DNA from 4 places in the Arthrobacter sp. NPDC090010 genome. Region 3 is predicted to be linked to each of the others. Evidence: riboswitches for the same ligand, from Rfam matches in the RefSeq annotation. Region 3 holds a riboswitch; each other region holds the start of a gene.
The links. A riboswitch is a leader RNA that binds a small molecule or an ion and turns the genes downstream of it on or off. The one in region 3 is predicted to bind S-adenosylmethionine.
Positions count from the first base shown of each region.

Region 1: linked by a shared signal. The riboswitch ahead of ACIPXZ_RS05655 (DUF1737 domain-containing protein) and the one ahead of ACIPXZ_RS07765 (bifunctional o-acetylhomoserine/o-acetylserine sulfhydrylase) in region 3 are both predicted to bind S-adenosylmethionine.
Region 2: linked by a shared signal. The riboswitch ahead of ACIPXZ_RS02475 (aminotransferase class V-fold PLP-dependent enzyme) and the one ahead of ACIPXZ_RS07765 (bifunctional o-acetylhomoserine/o-acetylserine sulfhydrylase) in region 3 are both predicted to bind S-adenosylmethionine.
Region 4: linked by a shared signal. The riboswitch ahead of ACIPXZ_RS14985 (hypothetical protein) and the one ahead of ACIPXZ_RS07765 (bifunctional o-acetylhomoserine/o-acetylserine sulfhydrylase) in region 3 are both predicted to bind S-adenosylmethionine.

Region 1 is NZ_JBIVFT010000003.1:63,480-65,666, forward strand. It holds gene ACIPXZ_RS05650 (PLP-dependent aminotransferase family protein) at 1-777, shown strand, start outside; SAM riboswitch class IV at 943-1,049, shown strand; gene ACIPXZ_RS05655 (DUF1737 domain-containing protein) at 1,205-1,495, shown strand; gene ACIPXZ_RS05660 (rhodanese-like domain-containing protein) at 1,492-1,893, shown strand; gene ACIPXZ_RS05665 (O-succinylhomoserine sulfhydrylase) at 1,897-2,187, shown strand, end outside.
Region 2 is NZ_JBIVFT010000001.1:530,803-532,989, reverse strand. It holds gene ACIPXZ_RS02485 (ribosome small subunit-dependent GTPase A) at 1-164, shown strand, start outside; gene hisN (histidinol-phosphatase) at 220-1,035, shown strand; SAM riboswitch class IV at 1,112-1,227, shown strand; gene ACIPXZ_RS02475 (aminotransferase class V-fold PLP-dependent enzyme) at 1,266-2,187, shown strand, end outside.
Region 3 is NZ_JBIVFT010000004.1:1,789-3,975, reverse strand. It holds gene ACIPXZ_RS07770 (hypothetical protein) at 178-642, opposite strand; SAM riboswitch class IV at 821-938, shown strand; gene ACIPXZ_RS07765 (bifunctional o-acetylhomoserine/o-acetylserine sulfhydrylase) at 1,026-2,187, shown strand, end outside.
Region 4 is NZ_JBIVFT010000011.1:1,162-3,348, forward strand. It holds gene ACIPXZ_RS14975 (hypothetical protein) at 1-174, shown strand, start outside; gene ACIPXZ_RS14980 (helix-turn-helix domain-containing protein) at 362-937, opposite strand; SAM riboswitch class IV at 1,150-1,258, shown strand; gene ACIPXZ_RS14985 (hypothetical protein) at 1,271-1,570, shown strand; gene ACIPXZ_RS14990 (VIT1/CCC1 transporter family protein) at 1,622-2,187, shown strand, end outside.

The DNA.
Region 1 (2,187 bases), on a different contig from region 3:
CAGACCGGGGTCCGCCTCGTCCCCATCGCCAGCGGACCGGACGGCCCGGATCCGGAGGACCTGGACCGCGCCTTCCGGGAAAGCGGAGCGCGCGCCTTCTACGCCCAGCCCAACTACGCCAACCCGACCGGCGCTCAATGGGACGCCATGCGACGGCAAGCGGTGCTCGACGTCGTCCGTGAGCACGGCGCCTTCCTCATCGAGGACGACTGGGCGCACGACTTCGGCATCGAGACGCGCCCGCGCCCGGTCGCGGCGGAGGACGACGACGGGCATGTGGTCTACATCCGCTCGCTGACCAAGAGCGTCTCTCCTGCCGTCCGGGTGGCCGCCGTCATCGCCCGCGGCCCCGCGCTCCAGCGCATCCTCGCCGACCGGACCGCGGAGACCATGTACGTGAGCGGGCTGCTGCAGGCCGCGGCGCTCGACGTCGTCACCCAGCCCGGTTTCCTCAGGCACCTGAGCGCCGTGCAGCGGCAGCTGGGTGAACGCCGGGATCTCTTGCGGTCCTCGCTGGCCGAGCACTTGCCGGAGGTCTTCGTGGAGCAGGTGCCCCGCGGCGGGTTGAACCTCTGGGCGCAGCTTCCCGAAGGCACCGACGTTCCCCGCCTGGTCCGCGATGCCGCGGCTCGTGGTGTCCTCGTGGCGGACGGTGCTGGCTGGTTCCCGGCAGAGCCCTCGGGGGCATATCTGCGGCTGAACTTCGCTGGACCGGGGCCCGAGCGGTTCCCCGAGGCCGCCCGGCTCCTCGCAGAGGCATTGCACGAGCAGGACTGATCCGTTGCCCCGGTGCCGCGAGACGCCACTTGAGCACAGTGTGAGGGCTCCGGACTGTGCTCAAGTGGCGTCTCGCGGAAGGAGCGGCGGGCGCGACGTTTCATGACAGAAGATGAAGGATCGCGTCGCAGTCCCCAAGGGGGCCTGGTGCTAGATTTTTGGATGAGTAACGAGTACCGGTGACAAGCCCTGACTGACCGGTCGGCAACCCTCCTCACGCGGCGGGGTGCCTCAGGTGACTACTCGGCATGTGTCAACTGCAAGCGCGAAGGAGCCTCCCATGCCTGCACCCAAAACCCCCGCGCGCCGCGCGACCACCGCAAGCGGTGCCGCCAAGGCGACGACGTCGAAGACCGGCACCCCACGGGCCCGCACCACCCGGAGCGCGGCGACCAAACCGGCCTCCACGAGCGCGAAGGCGACCTCCGTGGAGGAAGCCGCCGTCGTTCCCGAAGAGACGTCCGCGACGCCGGCCCCTCGCCTGCCGTACCGCCTCCTGACCGGCCCGGACACCCGCGAGTTCTGCGAGCGGGTCTCCGCCGCCCTGGCCGACGGGTACATCCTCTATGGCAGCCCGTCCGTGACGTTCAACGGCAAGACGGTGATCGCGGCCCAGGCCGTCGTCCTGCCCTACGCCCCTCCCGCTCCTCCGGCACCCCTGGTGGACCCGTACGCCGTCCCCGCGCCGGGCTTCGCCCCCTATGGCGGTGCCCTGTGAGCTACGCGGGAGATCTGACCCCGCAGCAGGCCTGGGACAGGCTCAAGGACGGCGCGGTCCTGGTGGACGTGCGCACCGAGGCGGAGTGGGCGCACATCGGCCGCCCGAAGGCTCCGTCGGGCGAGCCCCTGTTCATCCAGTGGAACCTGGCCGGCGGTGTGCCCAACACCGGCTTCCTGACCGAGCTGGGCGCCCAGGCACCCGCCCCGGGCACCGCCGAGCTGGTGTTCCTCTGTCGCTCCGGCCAGCGCTCCATCGCGGCCGCGGAAGCCGCGACGGCGGCCGGCTGGGCCTCCTACAACGTCCTGGAAGGCTTCGAGGGCGTCCCGGACCGCTTCGGGGAGCGCACCGTGAACGGCTGGAAGAACAGCGGCCTGCCGACCTCGATCGGCGGCTGAGGCGTGGCGTTCAACCCCGAGACTGAAAACTGGTCCCCCGCCACCCAGGCGGTGCGCGGCGGTCTGGACCGCACGGGCTTCTACGAGACCTCCGAGGCGCTGTTCCTGAACTCGGGCTTCGTCTACGACTCCGCGGAGGCCGCCGAACGCGCCTTCACGGGTGAGGACGAGCGCTTCGTCTACTCCCGCTACGGCAACCCGACCGTGGCGACCTTCCAGGAACGGCTGCGCCTGCTGGAAGGCACGGAAGCGTGCTTCGCCACGGCGTCCGGGATGTCCGCCGTGTTCACCGCG
Region 2 (2,187 bases), on a different contig from region 3:
GAGGCTGCAAGCACGGCGCGCAGGCTGTGGGATGTGGCCTGGACGCATGGGTCGCGGAGGGGCATGCGGGCCCGGCCGGGGCCTCCCGCCTCGACTCGTTGCGGCGTGTGCTGGACGCCGGAATACAGGAAGAGCGGGAAAGCAAGGAACTCGGAGCCCCATGAGCACTTCGGTGCGTCGCGGGCTGTGGGTCCTCCCGCGATGGGTACGGTTTAACCCATGACGGTCCCCACCCAGAACTACACCGATGACCTCCGCCTGGCGCACGTGCTGGCCGACCAGGTCGATGCCCAGACGATGGAACGCTTCAAGGCGCAGGACCTGAAGGTCGAGACGAAGCCGGACCTCACTCCGGTCAGCGACGCGGATCGCAGCGCCGAGGAGTACATCCGTGGGCAGCTGTCCCGGTCCCGGCCCCGCGACGCTGTCATCGGCGAAGAGTTCGGGACCACCGGGCACGGCTCCCGCCGTTGGGTGGTGGACCCGATCGACGGAACCAAGAACTTCGTGCGGGGCGTGCCCGTCTGGGCCACCCTGATCTCCCTCATCGAGGATGACGAGGTTGTCGTGGGCGTTGTCAGCGCGCCTGCCCTGGGCAAGCGCTGGTGGGCATCCAAGGGCCATGGGGCCTTCACCGGCCGCTCGCTGGCCTCCGCCACCCGCCTCAAGGTGTCTGACGTGCACCGCATGGAGGATGCGTCCCTCAGCTATTCCAGCCTTCACGGTTGGAAGGAACGCGGGATGCTGGACAGTTTCCTCGACCTCCACGATTCCGTGTGGCGGACCCGGGCGTACGGTGATTTCTGGTCGTACTGCCTTCTGGCTGAAGGCGCCGTCGATCTGGCCTGTGAGCCGGAACTGAACCTCTACGACATGGCGGCCCTGGTCCCGATCGTCACGGAGGCTGGAGGCCGTTTCACCTCATTGGACGGGCAGGACGGACCCTTCGGCGGCAACGCCGTGGCCAGCAACGGCATCCTCCACTCCGAGTTCCTGCACCGCCTGAACCCTGCCTTGGACGATCTGCTTCCCTGAGCTCCGAAGTCATATTCTGCGTAACAATAGCGGCGCGTTCCCCTGCGGACGCGCCGCTGTCGTACGCTCGTGAACAGGTCACGAGTGCCAGCGCTAAACCCCGGTTTGCTGGCCGGCAACCCTCCAGACGCGGTGGGGTGCCCCGGGTGACGACCAGGCCGACCGCAGACAGCGGATCGGCAAGCGCGGCGCCCGCTCAGCGGGCCCCTCCACGATGCAGAGGTCCCAGCATGTCCGTCAACACCCTTGCCCGCCGTACCGCTCAGGCCGCCCATGCGCCGTCGTCGCCGGCCGCGCATCCCTTCGCGGCCGTCACCGGAGCCGAGATCCAGGCACCGCTCATCCAGGGCGGCGACATCCGCTACGCCAACCTCGACTACGGGGCCTCCGCTCCCGCGCTGAGCGTGGTCTCCGCCTATCTGAACGAGATCCTCCCGTACTACGCCAGCGTGCACCGCGGGGCCGGTTATGCGTCCCAGATCAGCACCTCGGTCTATGAGAACGCCCGCGAGATCGTGCGCGAGTTCATCGGCGGTCGGCCCGACGACCTGGTGATCTTCACACGCAACACCACCGATTCACTCAATGTGCTGGCCGGATGCCTTCCCCAGAGGAACGGCGAGCAGGCCGGGGAGGTCCTGTACCTGGACATCGAGCACCACGCCAATCTGCTGCCGTGGCAGCGCGTGGCGCACCGCAGCCTGGTGGCCCAGGAGACTCTCACCGAAACCGTGTCCGCCATCCGTGAGGAACTTGAGGCGGGAGGTGTTTCGCTGCTGGCGGTGACGGGCGCCTCGAACGTCACCGGAGAGATCCTCCCGATCGCCGAGCTGGCCGCACTGGCCCACGAGTACGGTGCCCGGATCGTGGTGGATGCGGCGCAATTGGCGCCCCACCGCCGCATCGACATCAGCGCCCTCGACGTCGACTACCTCGCCTTCTCGGGGCACAAGCTGTATGCCCCGTTCGGTGCCGGAGTCCTCGTGGGCCGCGCGGACTGGCTCGACGCGGGAACCCCCCACCTGCTCGGCGGCGGGGCCGTTCGTGAGGCGCGGCTCGATTCAGTGACGTGGACCACCGGTCCGGCCCGGCATGAAGGCGGCTCGCCCAATGTGCTCGGTGCCGCGACACTGGCGCGTGCGACCCAGGTGC
Region 3 (2,187 bases):
ATCCTTGCACTTTGTGACGTGGCACTCAGCTTAGGGTTGCCTAACTAGCTCTGGAGGCTGTGAACGCCTGGTTTTCTGTGCGGTCGAGTGGAATGCGCCGAGGGCTCCGGCGGCGTTGTTTCGTGCCACCGAAGCCCTCTTAGAGTTGTTGTCCGGGTCAGTTGCAGACCCTGCGGATCACTTGTTGCAGATGGTGGCGCTCTTGAAGCCCAGGACCTTCGAGTATCTCGTCTTCGAAATGTCGGCGTAGACATACACGCACTTGCCCTTTGTATTGGTGAGCTGTGCGCCGCCGGCGTAGTACTCGTACAGGCCGTAGTCGAAGGATCCCTGGCCCGTCTTCGGCCTGAGGCTGACGTACATGGTGTTTTTGCCGGAGACGTTGTCGTACACCATGGCGCAAGAGGTGCCACCGTTCTTGGTGGAGTACCAGTACTGCAGGGTCGCCTTGGTGCCCGGCAAGGTCCAGCTCTGTTTCTTGATCCCAGTGCACTGCTTGACGACCGTGCCGGCCTTGCCGTAGGTCGCGGCTTCGGCCGGAGCGCTGGCGGCCAGGAGGCCCGCGAAGGCGAGGCCTGCGGTCGCCAGTGCGGCGGTTGCCCGGCGGATCAGTTTCGGAGTGGGGTTCATTCGGGTGCTCATGATCAAACTCCTTGAATGGGTGCATCTGCATGTCTTGCAGATGTACTACATTTACCCACCGAATTGCTGAAGTGGGAATGGGGAGAGGTGCCCATCCGGTGATCGGAGGCATGGCGCCGCGACGTATTGTGACGCCGTCCTTTTCGCGTCGACGGGCCGCGCCCTACTCTGGGTTCCAGGTCATGAGTGCCAGCATTGAGCCCCGGCTTGCTGGCCGGCAACCCTCCGTCCGCGGCGGGGTGCCCCGGGTGAGGACCAGGCGGACCGGCGCCAAGGCCGGTGCGCAAGCGCGGGCCGTGGGCGCCGTCTACCTTCCTCCGGGCAGGCTGACGCCAGCGATGGTGGGGGAGACCGTACCTGGCCCTTGAAATCTAAGGAAAGCCATGAGCAACAACTGGTCCTTCGAAACACGCCAGATCCACATCGGTCAGGAACCGGACGCCGCCACCGGGGCACGGGCGCTGCCGATCTACCAGACCACCTCCTTCGTCTTCCCGAGTGCCGAGAGTGCCGCGAACCGCTTCGCCCTCGCCGAACTCGCACCGATCTACACCCGGATCGGCAACCCGACGCAGGACGCCGTCGAGCAGCGGATCGCGAGTCTGGAAGGTGGCCTGGCCGCCCTTCTGCTGAGCTCCGGTCAGGCCGCGGAGACGTTCGCGATCCTCAACATCGCTGAGGCGGGCGACCATGTCGTCGCGAGCCCCAGCCTCTATGGCGGAACCTACAATCTGCTCGCCAACACCCTGAAGAAGTTCGGCATCCAGGTGACCTTCGTGGAGGACCCGGACGACCTGGAACAGTGGCGTGCCGCAGTTCAGCCGAACACCAAGCTGTTCTTCGCGGAGGTCGTCTCCAACCCACGCCAGGACGTGCTGGACATCGAAGGCGTCTCGGCAGTGGCTCACGAGTCCGGAGTCCCGCTCGTCGTGGACAACACTCTGGCCACTCCGTATCTGATCCGCCCGTTGGAGTGGGGCGCCGACATCGTGGTCCACTCCGCCACGAAGTACCTCGGCGGGCACGGTGCGGCCATCGCGGGCGTCATCGTGGACTCCGGCAAGTTCGACTTCGCTGCCGACCCCGAGCGTTTCCCGGGCTTCAACACCCCGGACCCGAGCTACAACGGTCTGGTCTATGCCCGGGACCTCGGCGCGGACGGCGCATTGGGCGCCAACCTCAGCTACATCCTCAAAGCCCGCGTTCAGCTCCTGCGCGATCTCGGTTCGGCTGTCAGCCCCTTCAATGCCTTCCTCATCGCCCAGGGGCTGGAGACGCTCAGCCTCCGCGTGGAGCGGCACGTGGAGAACGCTCAGAAGGTGGCCGAGTTCCTTGAGGCCCGCGACGACGTCGAGCGCGTCGCGTTCGCCGGGCTTCCGAGCAGCCCGTGGTTCGAGCGCGGACGGAAGTACGGGCCCAATGGCATCGGCGCGGTGGTCGCGTTCGAAATCGCGGGTGGCCTGGAGGCGGGCAAGGCTTTCGTGGACGCGCTGGAGTTGCACTCGCATGTGGCGAACCTCGGGGATGTCCGCTCGCTCGTGATCC
Region 4 (2,187 bases), on a different contig from region 3:
AAGCCGACGGAACGCGCCCTGTACGAAGAGCGCCTCCGGGAACGTCATCTCATGGAGCTGGGGTGGCGATTCGTCCGGCTGAGCTGGGCGGACCTCGATGACCCGGGAGGAGTGCGCAGACGGATCAAAGCGGCGCTCCGAGCCCAGGATTCTGCAGCCGCGCTACGCAACTGACGGTCTCGCAGCGCCAAGACTCGACACCCGTTCCGGGCTCGCCGAGTCAGCTATTGGGGGCGTGAGTCCGCTGCCCGGGGTAGCTGACTCACGCCCCCAATAGCTGACTCGGCAGGCGTCGGCGCCGTGGATAGCGGACTCAGGGCCCGATTACCGGCGCCTCAGCCATCGATCATGCCGCCACGACTCATGCCGCGGCAGCAGGAACCAGGACCCAGAGGACCTCGACTTCCTCATCGGTGGGGTTCAGCCAGGTGTGCGGTTCGCGACCCGGGAAACTGAGGGTGTCCCCTTCGGAGAGCTCGTACCGTTCGTTGGAGAAGGTGAGCACGATCCTGCCTTTGACCACGTGCAGCACGTCGACGTCGCAGTCGACGGCATACAGCTCCGACTCGCCCTTGCCGCGCGGCTCGATGATGCCTTTGAGCACTTGCAGCCTGCGCTCAGAACGGCCCGTCAGCAGCGTCTCCACGATGCCCTCGCCGCCGAGCGAGATTCTCGGAGCCTCATCCTTGCGGGTCAGGGTCACCTCCGTATCGGCGAAGAGGTCACCGATGTCGACCGAAAGCACCTGGCACAGGGTCACAAGGGACGCCACCGACGGCGAGGTGAGGTCGCGTTCCACGCGGGAGAGGAAGCCCTTGGTCAAGCCCGTCACCTCCGCGACCTGCTCGATCGTCATCCGCTGAGCCTTGCGTGCCGCGCGGATCCTGGACCCGATGTTGATCGGCGCATTGCTCGGCTCGATGGGCAGGGCTTTCATGGCGGCCATTCCTTCTCTGACGGGGCTGCGAAGAACAAGGGAGGTGATCCGGCTCACGGGCAGCATCTGCCTAGGAGTTTAGTACCAGTCACCAGGCCCTGCCTGCCCCGCAACTTCGCGTCGTGAGCTCACCCGTTCACGCAGCGTCACACTGCAGCCCGGACGTCCGGGCGCGGGCCGCGCGACGTCGTCGTGATCTAGAGTAAAGGAAGCTTCACGAGAGGTGGCGCCAAGCTCCGACTGGCCACCCGCCAACCCCATGTTCACGGGTGGCTCGGATGCAGAAGCGGCCCCGTTCCACTGGCGGGGCAAGAGCATTGCCGAAAGGCTTCGATGTCCGTCACCGTCATCCCTTCCGTCGAGCCGCAGAGCGGCCGGGTCACGCTTCACCTCCAGGGCGTGCCGCAGCACTACTTCTGTCCTCAGCCGCACCAATTGCTGGACGCCCTGAGCCGCGCGGTGCGCAGACCTCTCTGGAACGACGGCGCGCTCACCGTACGCGTCGCCGCCACCGGACTGCGGGACGGACGAGCACTGCATTTCCTCTTGCAACCGCTCCCGGGTTTGCGGTCGACCGAAACAACAATCCTCGGTGAACCGGCCGAAAATCCGCGGAATTTCGCGCTAAAGTGAGGGCTGCGCAATGGGGCGCCACCATCATCCCGACCCCAGGAGCCCGTGTTCATGAGCACCCCCCAAGCCTCCGCTGCAGATATCAGACGCTGGCAGCAGTACCTGGCCGACGAACGAGCCGAGGCTTCCGTCTACCGGGAGCTCGCCGCTCGCCGTGACGGTGAGGAGAAGGCGATCCTGCTGTCCCTCGCCGAAGCCGAGGGCCGCCACGAGGCACATTGGCTCAGCCTGCTCGGCGACGACGCCGGCAAGCCCCGCCCGGCCTCGCTGAACAGCCGTTTCCTGGGTTTCCTGGCCCGCCATTTCGGCTCCGTGTTCGTCCTGGCGCTCGCCCAGCGGGCCGAGGGCCGTTCCCCGTACTCCACTGATCCGCACGCCACACCCGCCATGGCGGCAGACGAGCAGATCCACGAAGAGGTGGTCCGGGGCCTCGCCACCCGCGGCCGGGCACGCCTCTCCGGAACCTTCCGAGCCGCGGTTTTCGGGGCCAACGACGGCCTCGTCAGCAACCTTTCGCTCGTCATGGGCATGGCGGCCACCGGCGTGAGCAGCCAGGTGGTGCTCTTCAGCGGCGTCGCAGGCCTGCTGGCCGGAGCGCTGTCCATGGGCGCGGGCGA